DNA from 2 places in the Oceanobacillus aidingensis genome. Region 2 is predicted to be linked to the other one. Evidence: predicted binding sites of a transcription regulator. Region 2 holds the regulator's gene; the other holds the start of a gene.
The links. The regulator Rex, encoded in region 2, represses fermentation and respiration genes when NADH is low (regulators of the CRP and FNR family bind a similar motif). The targets are predictions, from matches to a motif close to TTGTGAAATATTTCACAA.
Positions count from the first base shown of each region.

Region 1 (5,951 bases), on a different contig from region 2:
CGACTGCTAACAGCAGCGCTCCAAAGAAGGATACCATGCTTAAAGGTCCGAAGCCGGATGCTTCTGAATAAGTGTACATTCTGCGTGCCTGTCCGTTTAACCCGGTAATATACATCGGGAAGAAGGATAAACAGAAGCCAATAACAATATTCCAGAATGCCCATTTGCCAATACGCTCATTCAGCATGAAACCGAACATTTTTGGCCAGTAATAAATGAGGCCTGCAATCATCGCAAATACCACACCAGGGATGATTACGTTATGGAAGTGAGCTACTAAGAACATCGTGTTGTGATATTGATAGTCTGCACTTGCCATTGCAAGCATGACACCAGTTACTCCGCCAATTGTAAACAGCGGAATAAATGCCACGGAATACATCATTGGGGTCGTAAATCGTATTTTACCTCGCCACATCGTCAGAAGCCAGTTGAATATCTTAATTCCCGTCGGTACGGCGATTGCCATGGTTGTAATCGAGAAGATACTGTTGGCAACAGCTCCTTGTCCCATCGTAAAGAAGTGATGGACCCATACCATAAAGGATAGCAAGGAAATAATAACCATGGACGCAACCATTGATTTATAGCCATATAAATTACGCTGTGAGAACGTAGCGATAATTTGAGAGTAAATCCCGAATGCAGGAAGTACCAGAATATATACCTCAGGATGTCCCCAGACCCAGAACAGGTTCGCCCACATCATATCCATACCGCCGTCTCCAGTTGTAAAGAAGTTGGTAAAGAATTGACGGTCTAACGTTCCCATTAATAAAGCAATGGTCAGTACAGGGAATGCAAACACAATAATAAGGTTTGTGATTAATGCAGACCAGGTAAACATCGGCATTTTCATCAATTTCATGCCAGGCGCACGCATTTTCATGATCGTAGCAATAAAGTTAATCCCTGTCATCAATGTTCCGATACCGGAAATTTGCAGTGCCCAGTTATAGTAGTTTACCCCAACATGTTCACTGAATTCTGTTCCTGCCAGCGGATAATAGTTTGTCCATCCGGCATCCGGTGAACCTCCGACAACAAAGGAAACGTTAAACAGCATTGCTCCGGCAAAATATAACCAGAAGCTGAGCGCGTTCAAGCGCGGAAAGGCAACGTCTCTTGCCCCAATTTGCAGTGGGACAACGAAGTTCATCATACCGATAATAAATGCCATTGCCATGAAGAAAATCATAACAACACCGTGTGTCGTGAAAACCTCGTTATAGTGCTGTGCGTCTAAGAAGCTGTTATCTGGAACAGCTGTCTGCAGACGCATCATCACAGCATCTGCTCCACCTCTGAAAAGCATAAGTAATGCTGAAATGATATACATAATACCAATTCGTTTGTGATCAACCGTTGTTAACCAATTATTCCAAAGATATCCCCATTTTTTGAAATAGGTAACACCAAAAACAATCGCAATACTTACAAGTCCAATCGCAACGATGGATGCATAAAGCATTGGATCATCATGGGGCGGAATAGAAAATCTATCTAAAAAATCCATTATGTCGAAACTCCTTTCTAGAGCTCAGAAATTTTCAGGCGCCTCAAATTTGAGTGCTGTTGTAAAGCTGATTAATGATGATGGTGTCCGCCATCTTCATCTGAATCAGATGGTCCATGATTATGCGGACTGTTCTCTCCCTCAGGTGCAGGTTTAAATTCCTGATGTGTACCAGTGAAAGTCATTTGTCCTAAATGTCCAGGCTCTAATAATTCTTCAAATTCTTCTTCGGTCAGCGGATCCGCAGTATTATGAATATCTTCTACCCAGGAATCGAATTCACTTGGAGGCATTGCTGTAACAGCAAATTCATTTTCTGCAAAACCTTCTCCGTTAAAGTTAGAGTTTCTTCCCATATATTCCCCAGGCTCATCTGCAACAACGTTCAGATAGTTTGTCATATCTGCCATCGCATATTTCTGTCCTGCCAATTGAGGAATCCAGAAACTTGAAATCGTTCCATGAGAATATAAACGGAATTCAACGTTTTGATTTGTTGGGATGAAAACATAATTCACTGTTTCAATGTCCTGTTCCGGATAACTGAAATGCCATTTCCAGTTAGAAGAGGATGCATAGATAACGAGCGGCTCGTCTTCAGCATAGCCTTCTGGAGGGCTCTCCACTTGATGTGTCGAAATGGTAGAAACCACGGATAAAAAGGCAACAATTAAAATTGGAACAGCGACAATAATTCCTTCTACATATTTATTACCCTCAATATGAGGCGGCTCGTAGTCAGGATCTTGTTTTGACGCTCTATATTTAAATAAAATAACTGCCAGCATTACTAAGACAACAATTACAATGAATGACATTGTAAAAATCGATATCCAAATCACAGTTGCAGTTGTATCTGCTTGAGGACCTTTTGGATCAAGTACAAGTAATGGTTCACAGCCTGCCAGAAAAGCAGCAATGCCTGTTAATAAGGCTAAGTAGGTCCACTTTAACTTCATGTTGATACCCCTTCCTTTGATGTTTAATAAGATGGATTACTATGATTAAAAGGTTGTTCACAAAATGAACACACAATTAACTTAGTATTGGTTTATAGCAGAGATAATATTAATACTGATGTAAGGAAATTACAAGAGATTGAAAAACACTTCACAAAATGTTCATGAAAACTTCTACATCTTTTTGAATTTTGTCGGTAAATGTCGAAAAAGGCTTGACAATATTAATAAATGGTAGTAATAGGGCTTTTAACATTAAATTGAAACTTCCTTTAGTGAGGGGTTTTCGACGCACAAAGGTTCCTCGATGGGGGAGTAACCGCAACCCCAGTTCCGGAGTTATACTGCGATAAACTGATTTATGCCGGTATATATCTGAAAATAAATTTAAGAAGGGCTTCTGAATAAGATTATGAGTTATTTTTTGATATTATAAGAGGAAAATGTAAATCAAATAAGTGTAAAGTGGAATATGCTATAATGAAACGAAGGGGGAGTCAGCATGGATCCATTAGATATATTGATAGATTTAGAACAATTACTTCCTTATTATAAACCGATTGTCCGGGCAGATAAGCAGCTGGTAAGCGGTTATGAAGTAATTGCTTACTACTTAGATGAAAATAATAAAGAGCAGCGTTTAGATTGGCTCTTCGATGATACCTCCATTCCAGATGAATTCCGGCTGGAGGTAAACCAGTATATCCATCAAAAAGCAATTGAGAAAAAATTACAAGAACATTTTACAGGGCACCTTACTTTATACTATGATGCAGAATTATTGGTACGTGATAATGGAGAAGTATTTATTGATTTATTGCATGAGTATCAAGAAAAAGGATTAAATCTGAATGAAATCATTCTCGAAATCAAGGATACCTGTCTGCCAATTAATACAGATCAGCTAGGTCATATCATTAAATACTTAAAGACACTGGGAGTAAAAATCAGCATTGAATTAGCCGACCCAAATGGCAGTCTGAATCAACTAGCCGTCTTGCATCCTTCCTTTATTAAAGTAGATACATCGTTTTTAAAGGATGATCTGCTCCCGCATCTGTATAAGGATGTTTATTTTGGCGTGTCGATGTTATCGAGAAAAATAGGTGCTTCTTTGTTATTTAAAGGCATCCGTTCTTATAAACAATTGAATTTTGCATGGCAAAGCGGCGGTGAATATTATCAGGGCAGCTATCTGACTTATCCGCAGCAGGATTTTATTGAGGAAGATGCATGTAAAAATAAATTAACGGAGTATTTTAGAGAATTTGTAACCTATGAACAAAAGAAAGCGAAGGCACAATTTGAATTATTAGATTCCGTTTATGCAATAATTGACCGTCTTCTTTCCCAGACAAAACAAACAAACGACGACAGCTGGCTGCTGAAGCTTGCTGAGGGCTGTGAAGATTTTGTATTTCGTATCTATGTTTGCAACAGCGTCGGCCTGCAAATCTCGGCGAACGTGGAAAAAGATATGCAGGGGAGCTGGACCTTGATTGAGGAAGGGATGCATAAAAACTGGAGCTGGCGTCCATACTTTTTCGAGAATATAATGCGGATGAATATTGAGAAAAAAGGAATTTTATCGGATTTATACACAGATATCGAGCGTTCCGAGCTGATACGAACGTACGCTTATCCGCTGTCTCAGGAACGATATATATTTTTTGATATTCCATACAGTTATTTGCTAGAAAAAGAAGGCTTACTATAAGAGAATAGTAATGAAAGGGGAATGAGTACCTTTCAAAGCTTGATTTGTCCGTTTTTTCGTCTTTGATGAATTTCCGGATAGAAGGAGGTTTTTAAATGAAATTGATTCATACAGCAGATTGGCATCTGGGTAAGCTGGTTCAAGGCGTTTATATGACTGAAGACCAGGCCTGCATCCTGGATCAGTTTGTTGAAGCGGTGGAAAAAGAAAGTCCGCACGCTGTTATTATTGCAGGAGATTTATATGATCGTGCGGTACCTCCTGTAGAAGCAGTTGATTTATTAGATAAAACATTAGACCGGATTGTTAATCAATTAGGAATTCCCGTCATAGCGATTGCCGGTAACCATGACAGTCCGGGCAGACTTCATTTTGGCAGCCGCTTAATGAAGGAAAAAGGTTATCATATCATTGGCCAGCTTTCGGAAAGCATACAGCCTGTTGTTCTTTCAGATGAATTTGGGGAGGTGCATTTTCATCTTATTCCGTATGCAGATCCAAGTGTGGTCAAAGCCTTATTTCAAGAAAAAGATATTCGTAATCATCAGGATGCCAATGCTTTTCTTGTTAAGCAGATAAAGGAAAACATGGACGAGGCAGCACGCCATGTTTATGTTGGACATGCTTTTGTAACTCCTTTTGGCGAGACGGAAGAAAATACGAGTGATTCAGAACGCCCGCTGTCTATTGGCGGAGCAGAGCATGTCGATGCACATTTATTTACAGATTTTCATTACACAGCGTTAGGGCACCTCCATCAGGCACATCATGTGCTGGATGAAAAAATTCGCTACTCCGGCTCCATCCTAAAGTATTCCTTATCGGAAGAACATCATCAAAAAGGGTATTTAGTAGTTGAACTGGGTGAAGAAGGAAACGTCCAGGTTGAGAAAAAAAGGCTTATCCCCAAACGTGAAATACGTTCTATCAAAATGAAAATGGAGGATATTTATAGGGAGCCTCGAAGCGAAGATTATGTATTTGTCCAGCTGCTTGACGAGCTTCCTGTTTTATCGCCGATGGAAAAGGTACGTTCTATTTTTCCGAATGCCATGCATGTGGAGAGAGTAAGAACTACGTCAGGAGTCACGCAACAAAAAGAAAATCAGGCCCCCAAGACGAGCTTAAGTGAAATGGAATTATTTGATGCCTTTTATCAGGAAGTAACGGAAAAGGAAGCTTCCGAAGAAATGAACGAGATAATGAAGGAGTTATTTCAAGAAATTCAGGATGCAGATAACGAACGGAAAGCATCTAAATAAGAAGCAGGTGAAAAGAGAATGCAGCCTTTACAATTAACATTACATGCTTTTGGGCCCTATAAGGAAAAAGAAGTAATCGATTTTTCTAAACTGCAAGGGAACACATTATTTGTCATTTCCGGAAAAACCGGGGCAGGAAAGACGACGTTATTTGATGGGATAGCCTTTGCATTATATGGAAAAGCAAGCGGATCTGACCGGGAAGACCAGCGTATGCTTCGCAGTGATTTTGCAGATGAAAACGTACATACTTCTGCGGAGCTTATTTTTCAAATACAAGATAAAACGTATCGTATTTTCCGGCAGCTGGGTCATGTGAAAAAAGGAAATAAGAGTAAAACAGGAGATAAATGCGAATTTTACGAAGTGCGGCCAGATGGAGAATCGCCGTGCGTAGACAGACAAATGGTAAGCGAAATTGACCAAAAAATAGAAGATATTATTGGTTTGACTCCAGATCAATTTAAGCAGATTGTAATGCTTCCACAAGGGGAGTT
Region 1 is NZ_JBHSFT010000042.1:36,049-41,999, forward strand. It holds gene qoxB (cytochrome aa3 quinol oxidase subunit I) at 1-1,516, opposite strand, end outside; gene qoxA (cytochrome aa3 quinol oxidase subunit II) at 1,588-2,475, opposite strand; gene ACFO3P_RS15520 (EAL domain-containing protein) at 2,978-4,192, shown strand; gene ACFO3P_RS15525 (exonuclease SbcCD subunit D) at 4,288-5,454, shown strand; gene ACFO3P_RS15530 (AAA family ATPase) at 5,473-5,951, shown strand, end outside.
Region 1: qoxA (cytochrome aa3 quinol oxidase subunit II) is a predicted target of Rex. The motif match lies at 2,615-2,632, and genes of this name have one in related genera.

Region 2 (5,951 bases):
CTGCTTGCCTGCATTTCTGCAACTTGATCGGCAATCCGGTTAATAAAATAACGGTCATGAGAAACAAAAAGAATAGTTCCTGGAAAATCAATTAAAGCACTTTCTAATACTTCTTTGCTGTCGATATCCAAATGGTTGGTCGGCTCATCAAGGATAAGCAAATTTGCTTTTTGCATTTTTAATTTTGCCAGAGCAAGCCTTGATTTCTCACCGCCGCTTAAGGCGGACACAGGTTTTAAGACATCCTCGCCAGAGAATAGAAAATTCCCGAGGATTGTACGAATGTCTTTCTCATTAATCAATGGATAATCATCCCACAGCTCCTGCAGAACAGTTTTATTTGAGTGAAGGTTTGCCTGCTCCTGATCGTAGTAGCCGATTTGAACATTCGTCCCGAGCTGGATCTCACCTTGATTTGCCAGATACTTGCCGACAATATTTTTTAATAAGGTGGTTTTGCCGACACCGTTTGGGCCTACCAATGCGATACGGTCGCCCCGGTTAGCATGCAGCGTGATGTTTTTGAAAATCGGCTGATCCGTATCAGGATATTGAAAGGTTAAATCTTTTATTTTTAATACATCATTTCCGCTCTGCCGGTTCACTTGGAAGGAAATTGATGCGGAGGATTCATCACCGGCTGGGTGATCAAGACGATCTATTTTTTCAAGCTTTTTCCGTCTGCTCTGGGCACGTTTCGTCGTAGAAGCGCGTGCTAAGTTACGCTGAATAAAATCTTCCATCCGTTTAATTTCTGTCTGCTGTTTTTCAAATTCTTTTTTCTCCTGCTCATAATCAAGCGCTTTTTGAGCTAAGTAGTTACTGTATGTTCCGTGGAACTTTTTAGAATGATGTCTGGAAATTTCATAAACAATTGATACAGTTTTGTCTAAAAAGTAGCGGTCATGGGAAACAATAATGATAGCACCTGGATAGCTTACTAAATAGCCTTCGAGCCATGTAAGTGTGTCAATATCTAAGTGGTTCGTCGGTTCATCGAGAATAAGCAGCTGCGGTTTTTGCAGTAGAAGCTTACCGAGGGCAAGTCTTGTTTTCTGTCCGCCGCTTAAATCGGTAATTAATGTATCGTAATCATAATCACCAAAGGACAACCCGGTGAGCACAGATTTTATTTCCGCTTGATACGTATATCCGCCATTTGATTGATATTCATTTTGAAGCGTATCATATCTTTCGAGCAGCTGTTGATAATCAGATGCTTCCATATTGGAGGCGTCTGCCATCTGTGCTTCCAGTTCACGTAATTTTTTCTCCATGGCAAGCAGAGGCGAAAATACATCCAGCATCTCTTGCCAGATGGTTTTTCCGGACTCTAACGTCATATGCTGTGAGAGATAGCCGAATGTCAGGTCTTTCGGCTGGAAGATCTCACCGCCGTCATAAGGCATTTCTCCTGCCATGATTTTGAGAAGTGTTGACTTTCCGGCTCCATTGCGGCCGACTATTGCAATCCGTTCATTATCTTTTATTTCCATTTTTATATTAGCTAGAATCTCTTCTGCTCCAAAGGATTTAGAGATTCCATTTAGTTGCATTAAAATCATCGTTGCCATCCTTTCTGACTCGTAAAAAAAGCTGTTCAAAAAGCACATGAAAATAAGGTGACGAGCATGTTATTGCTTATCCTGTCTTCTTGAACCATCCTGTAAAAGGAAAGTAATACCTTCTATCAGTGTAACGTATCCAAATAGAAGCTACAATAAAATTATAATAAAGTTCGCTATGTTGGCTGTATTTCTGTTAAAATTATATAATAGAGTGTGTACTATTGAATAAATGCGTTATTTACAACATAATGAAAGCGAACGTGTAAAATTATGGCAGTATCCATGTACAAAAAATGAAATAATTTAACATGTAAGTTTTCCTATACATTAGTAATTGAAGAGAGGCCGTTTCAAATGGAACAAAATAAAATCCCGCAGGCAACAGCAAAGCGTTTGCCTTTATATTACCGATTTTTAAATAATTTATATCAGCAAGGGAAGATGCGTGTATCTTCCAAAGAGTTAAGTGAGGCTGTTAAAGTAGATTCTGCAACGATCCGCAGAGACTTTTCCTATTTTGGTGCACTTGGGAAAAAAGGATACGGATATAATGTGGAGTATCTATTAGGGTTCTTTAAAAGTACACTGGACCAGCATGAGATAACGAATGTTGCTTTAATTGGTGTTGGAAACCTGGGAACTGCATTTTTGCATTATAACTTTTTAAAGAACAATAATATTCGTATCACGATGGCGTTTGATACGGATGATTCCAAGGTAGGCACGGAAGTTGGCGGTGTTCCCGTGTATCATGTGAATGAATTAGAGGATAAAATAAGCGGAATTGAAGTTGCTATTTTAACAATACCTGCAGAAGAAGCAGATGCCGCTGCGAACCGCCTTGTGGAGCTCGGTATTAAAGGTATTCTTAATTTCACGCCGGCACGTATTACCGTTCCAAACTATATTCGTGTCCATCACATTGATTTAACAGTAGAATTGCAATCACTTGTATACTTTTTGAAGCATTATTCCTTAGAAGAGGAGTAGGATATGCACAGAAGCTCCATAATGTTTTCTTAACCAATCTTCTGCTTTCTAATTGCAAAAAACTAGCTCTTTACAGAACTTCTAAATTTAAGAAGCTTCCTGCCTAAGAGCTAGTTTTTTATTTTTTATTCTTTACTTTAAAATAGAATCGCAGCATCCGGAAGCCGGCATAGAAGGTTAAAGCTGCAAATCCGGCGAATATAAGGGGAACTGTATCCCAGACGGATTCTCCCTTGCTGAGAACCCCGACATAAATAAATAAAACACCGAATAAAACATAAAGAATGGCTTTTATTAAATAAGGCTGATGCATGTTAACCTCCAAAGAATATGAGTTGTAATTGGTCAAGTCGTTTTTGAATTTCTTCTGGATCTAAGGAAAGCTGAGCCAGCACGACAAGGGTGTTCATCCCGGCATGTACGATGATAGGTACAAGAATTCGTTTTGTTTGTACATAAAGGAATGCAAAAACAAAGCCCATCGCAGCATATACTAGTATATGCAGAAAATCTGTATGAATCACGGCAAAAATAAGAGAAGAAATTAAAGCCGCAAAGAAAAAGTTCATTTTTTTATACAGCGAACCAAATATAATTTTCCGGAAAATGATTTCTTCTAAAATAGGCGCCAAAATTGCCGGAAGAACAATAAAAATTGGCACAGCCCGTGCCATGTTCATAATGCCTTGGGTATTCTCTGAACCGGGATCGATTCCAAATAGCTCCATTTCAATGGTGGCAGCCAGCCCTTGTGAAAGAAGGGCCATAATAATTCCCAGAACAGACCAGACAATAATACCGCCGATCCCGACAGCATCGGGATGAGCCCGGACCTGCATATCAGGCTTTAAGAGCCAGAGAACAATAACAAGGCCAAGAGTGAAACTAAAGACAGACCAATAAATACTGGCAAGCGCAAGGTTTACACCAAATATGGATGTAATCAGCGGGGCCATAAGTAAAACAGAAAATTGCATAATGATATATGTGAGAATGACATATGTATATCTTCGAGTCATAAAAACGCTCCTTCAACTATTATCGCCATAGGATATATTCTAACACAACTGTTACTGAAAATTATAATCAAAAATACATCAAATCATGCATGAAACATTGAAAAAGAAAATAAACAAGGGTTAAAATAAGAAAGCAGAAAGTGAAAAGTAGAAGTTATCTTCAAAAAGTAAACGAATACAAGTTTTTCTAACACGATGGAGCAGTATAAAAAAACTGAGGATTCACTGAAAAGCAAGCGAATCTAAGTTTTTCTAACACGATGGAGCAGTATAAGAAAAACGAAGGATTCGCTGAAGAACAAGCGAATACAAGTTTTTCTAAAAATTTATCATCATCGTGCTTGCATTTTTTCCAAGAATTAATTATTATAATAATTGGAGTTAGCACTCAAGTGTATAGAGTGCTAATAAAAAATAAAATGATTTGGGATTAAGGAGGCAATTCTACATGATTAAACCATTAGGAGATCGTGTTGTTATCAAACTTGTTGAACAAGAAGAAACAACAGCAAGCGGAATCGTACTTCCAGACTCTGCAAAGGAAAAACCGCAAGAAGGTGAAGTAGTTGCAGTAGGATCTGGACGTGTGGAAGATGGGAAAAAAGTGGCACTGGAAGTTTCTGAAGGAGACCGCATTATTTTCTCTAAATTTGCTGGTACCGAAGTGAAATATGAAGGTACAGAATACTTAATTCTTCGTGAGAATGATATTTTAGCGATTGTAGGCTAATCAAAAATATACGATGAATCTTTAATGAAACCGTGAATCAATTTGAAGGAGGAAGATTAACATGGCTAAAGACATTAAATTTAGTGAAGACGCACGACGCGCAATGCTGCGTGGTGTCGATACCTTAGCAGATGCAGTAAAAGTAACCTTAGGACCAAAAGGCCGCAACGTGGTTCTAGATAAAAAATTCGGTTCCCCGCTGATTACGAATGATGGCGTAACCATTGCAAAAGAAATCGAATTAGAAGATGCATTTGAAAACATGGGTGCACAGCTTGTATCCGAAGTAGCATCTAAAACAAACGATGTTGCCGGTGACGGTACAACAACAGCAACTGTACTTGCTCAAGCAATGATTCGTGAAGGACTTAAAAACGTAACTTCCGGCGCAAATCCAGTTGGAATCCGCCGCGGTATTGAAAAAGCAGTAGCATTGGCTGTAGAGGAATTAAAAGGCATTTCTCAGCCAATCGAAAGCAAAGAAGCAATTTCCCAAATTGCAGCTGTTTCTTCAGGCGACGGCGAAGTAGGTCAATTGATTGCAGAAGCAATGGAACGTGTAGGCAATGACGGTGTTATCACCATTGAAGAATCAAAAGGCTTCAACACAGAGCTTGAAGTAGTAGAAGGGATGCAATTCGATCGCGGATACTCTTCTCCTTATATGGTTACTGACCAAGATAAAATGGAAGCTGTACTAGAAGATCCATATATCTTGATTACAGATAAGAAAATTGGAAATATCCAGGAAGTACTGCCAGTGTTAGAACAAGTTGTTCAACAAGCCAAACCGCTTCTTATGATTGCAGAAGATGTTGAAGGCGAAGCACTTGCTACCTTAGTAGTAAACAAATTACGCGGTACATTCAACGCGGTAGCTGTGAAAGCTCCAGGATTCGGTGACCGCCGTAAAGCAATGCTTGAGGATATCGCTGTACTGACTGGTGCAGAAGTAATTACAGAAGACCTTGGACTGGATCTTAAATCAACAAGCATTGAGCAATTAGGACGTGCTTCTAAAGTTGTCGTAACCAAAGATGATACAACAATCGTAGAAGGATCAGGAGACCCAGAAACAATCTCCAGCCGTGTGGCACAAATCCGTGCACAAGCAGAAGAAACAACTTCTGATTTCGATAAAGAAAAATTACAAGAGCGCCTGGCAAAATTAGCTGGCGGTGTTGCTGTCGTTAAAGTTGGTGCAGCTACAGAAACAGAATTGAAAGAACGTAAACTTCGCATTGAGGATGCACTGAACTCTACGCGTGCAGGTGTAGAAGAAGGAATGGTTCCTGGTGGCGGTACTGCCCTTGTGAACATCCACGGAAAAGTAAGCGAACTTAGCTTAGAAGGCGACGAAGCAACTGGTGCGAGCATCGTACTTCGTGCACTAGAAGAGCCGGTTCGTCAAATCGTTCATAATGCTGGACTGGAAGGTTCTATCATTGTAGAGCGTCTAAAAGGCGAAAAAGTAGGCATCGGCTACAATGCAGCAACAGACGAATGGGTAAACATGGTTGAGGCTGGAATCGTAGACCCAACGAAAGTAACTCGTTACGCGCTTCAAAACGCAGCATCTGTTGCAGCAATGTTCTTAACTACAGAAGCTGTCGTAGCAGATAAGCCGGATGAAAATGAAGGCGG
Region 2 is NZ_JBHSFT010000008.1:10,735-16,685, forward strand. It holds gene ACFO3P_RS05570 (ABC-F family ATP-binding cassette domain-containing protein) at 1-1,565, opposite strand, end outside; gene ACFO3P_RS05575 (redox-sensing transcriptional repressor Rex) at 1,923-2,558, shown strand; gene ACFO3P_RS05580 (DUF4305 domain-containing protein) at 2,677-2,871, opposite strand; gene ACFO3P_RS05585 (CPBP family intramembrane glutamic endopeptidase) at 2,873-3,577, opposite strand; gene groES (co-chaperone GroES) at 4,026-4,307, shown strand; gene groL (chaperonin GroEL) at 4,369-5,951, shown strand, end outside.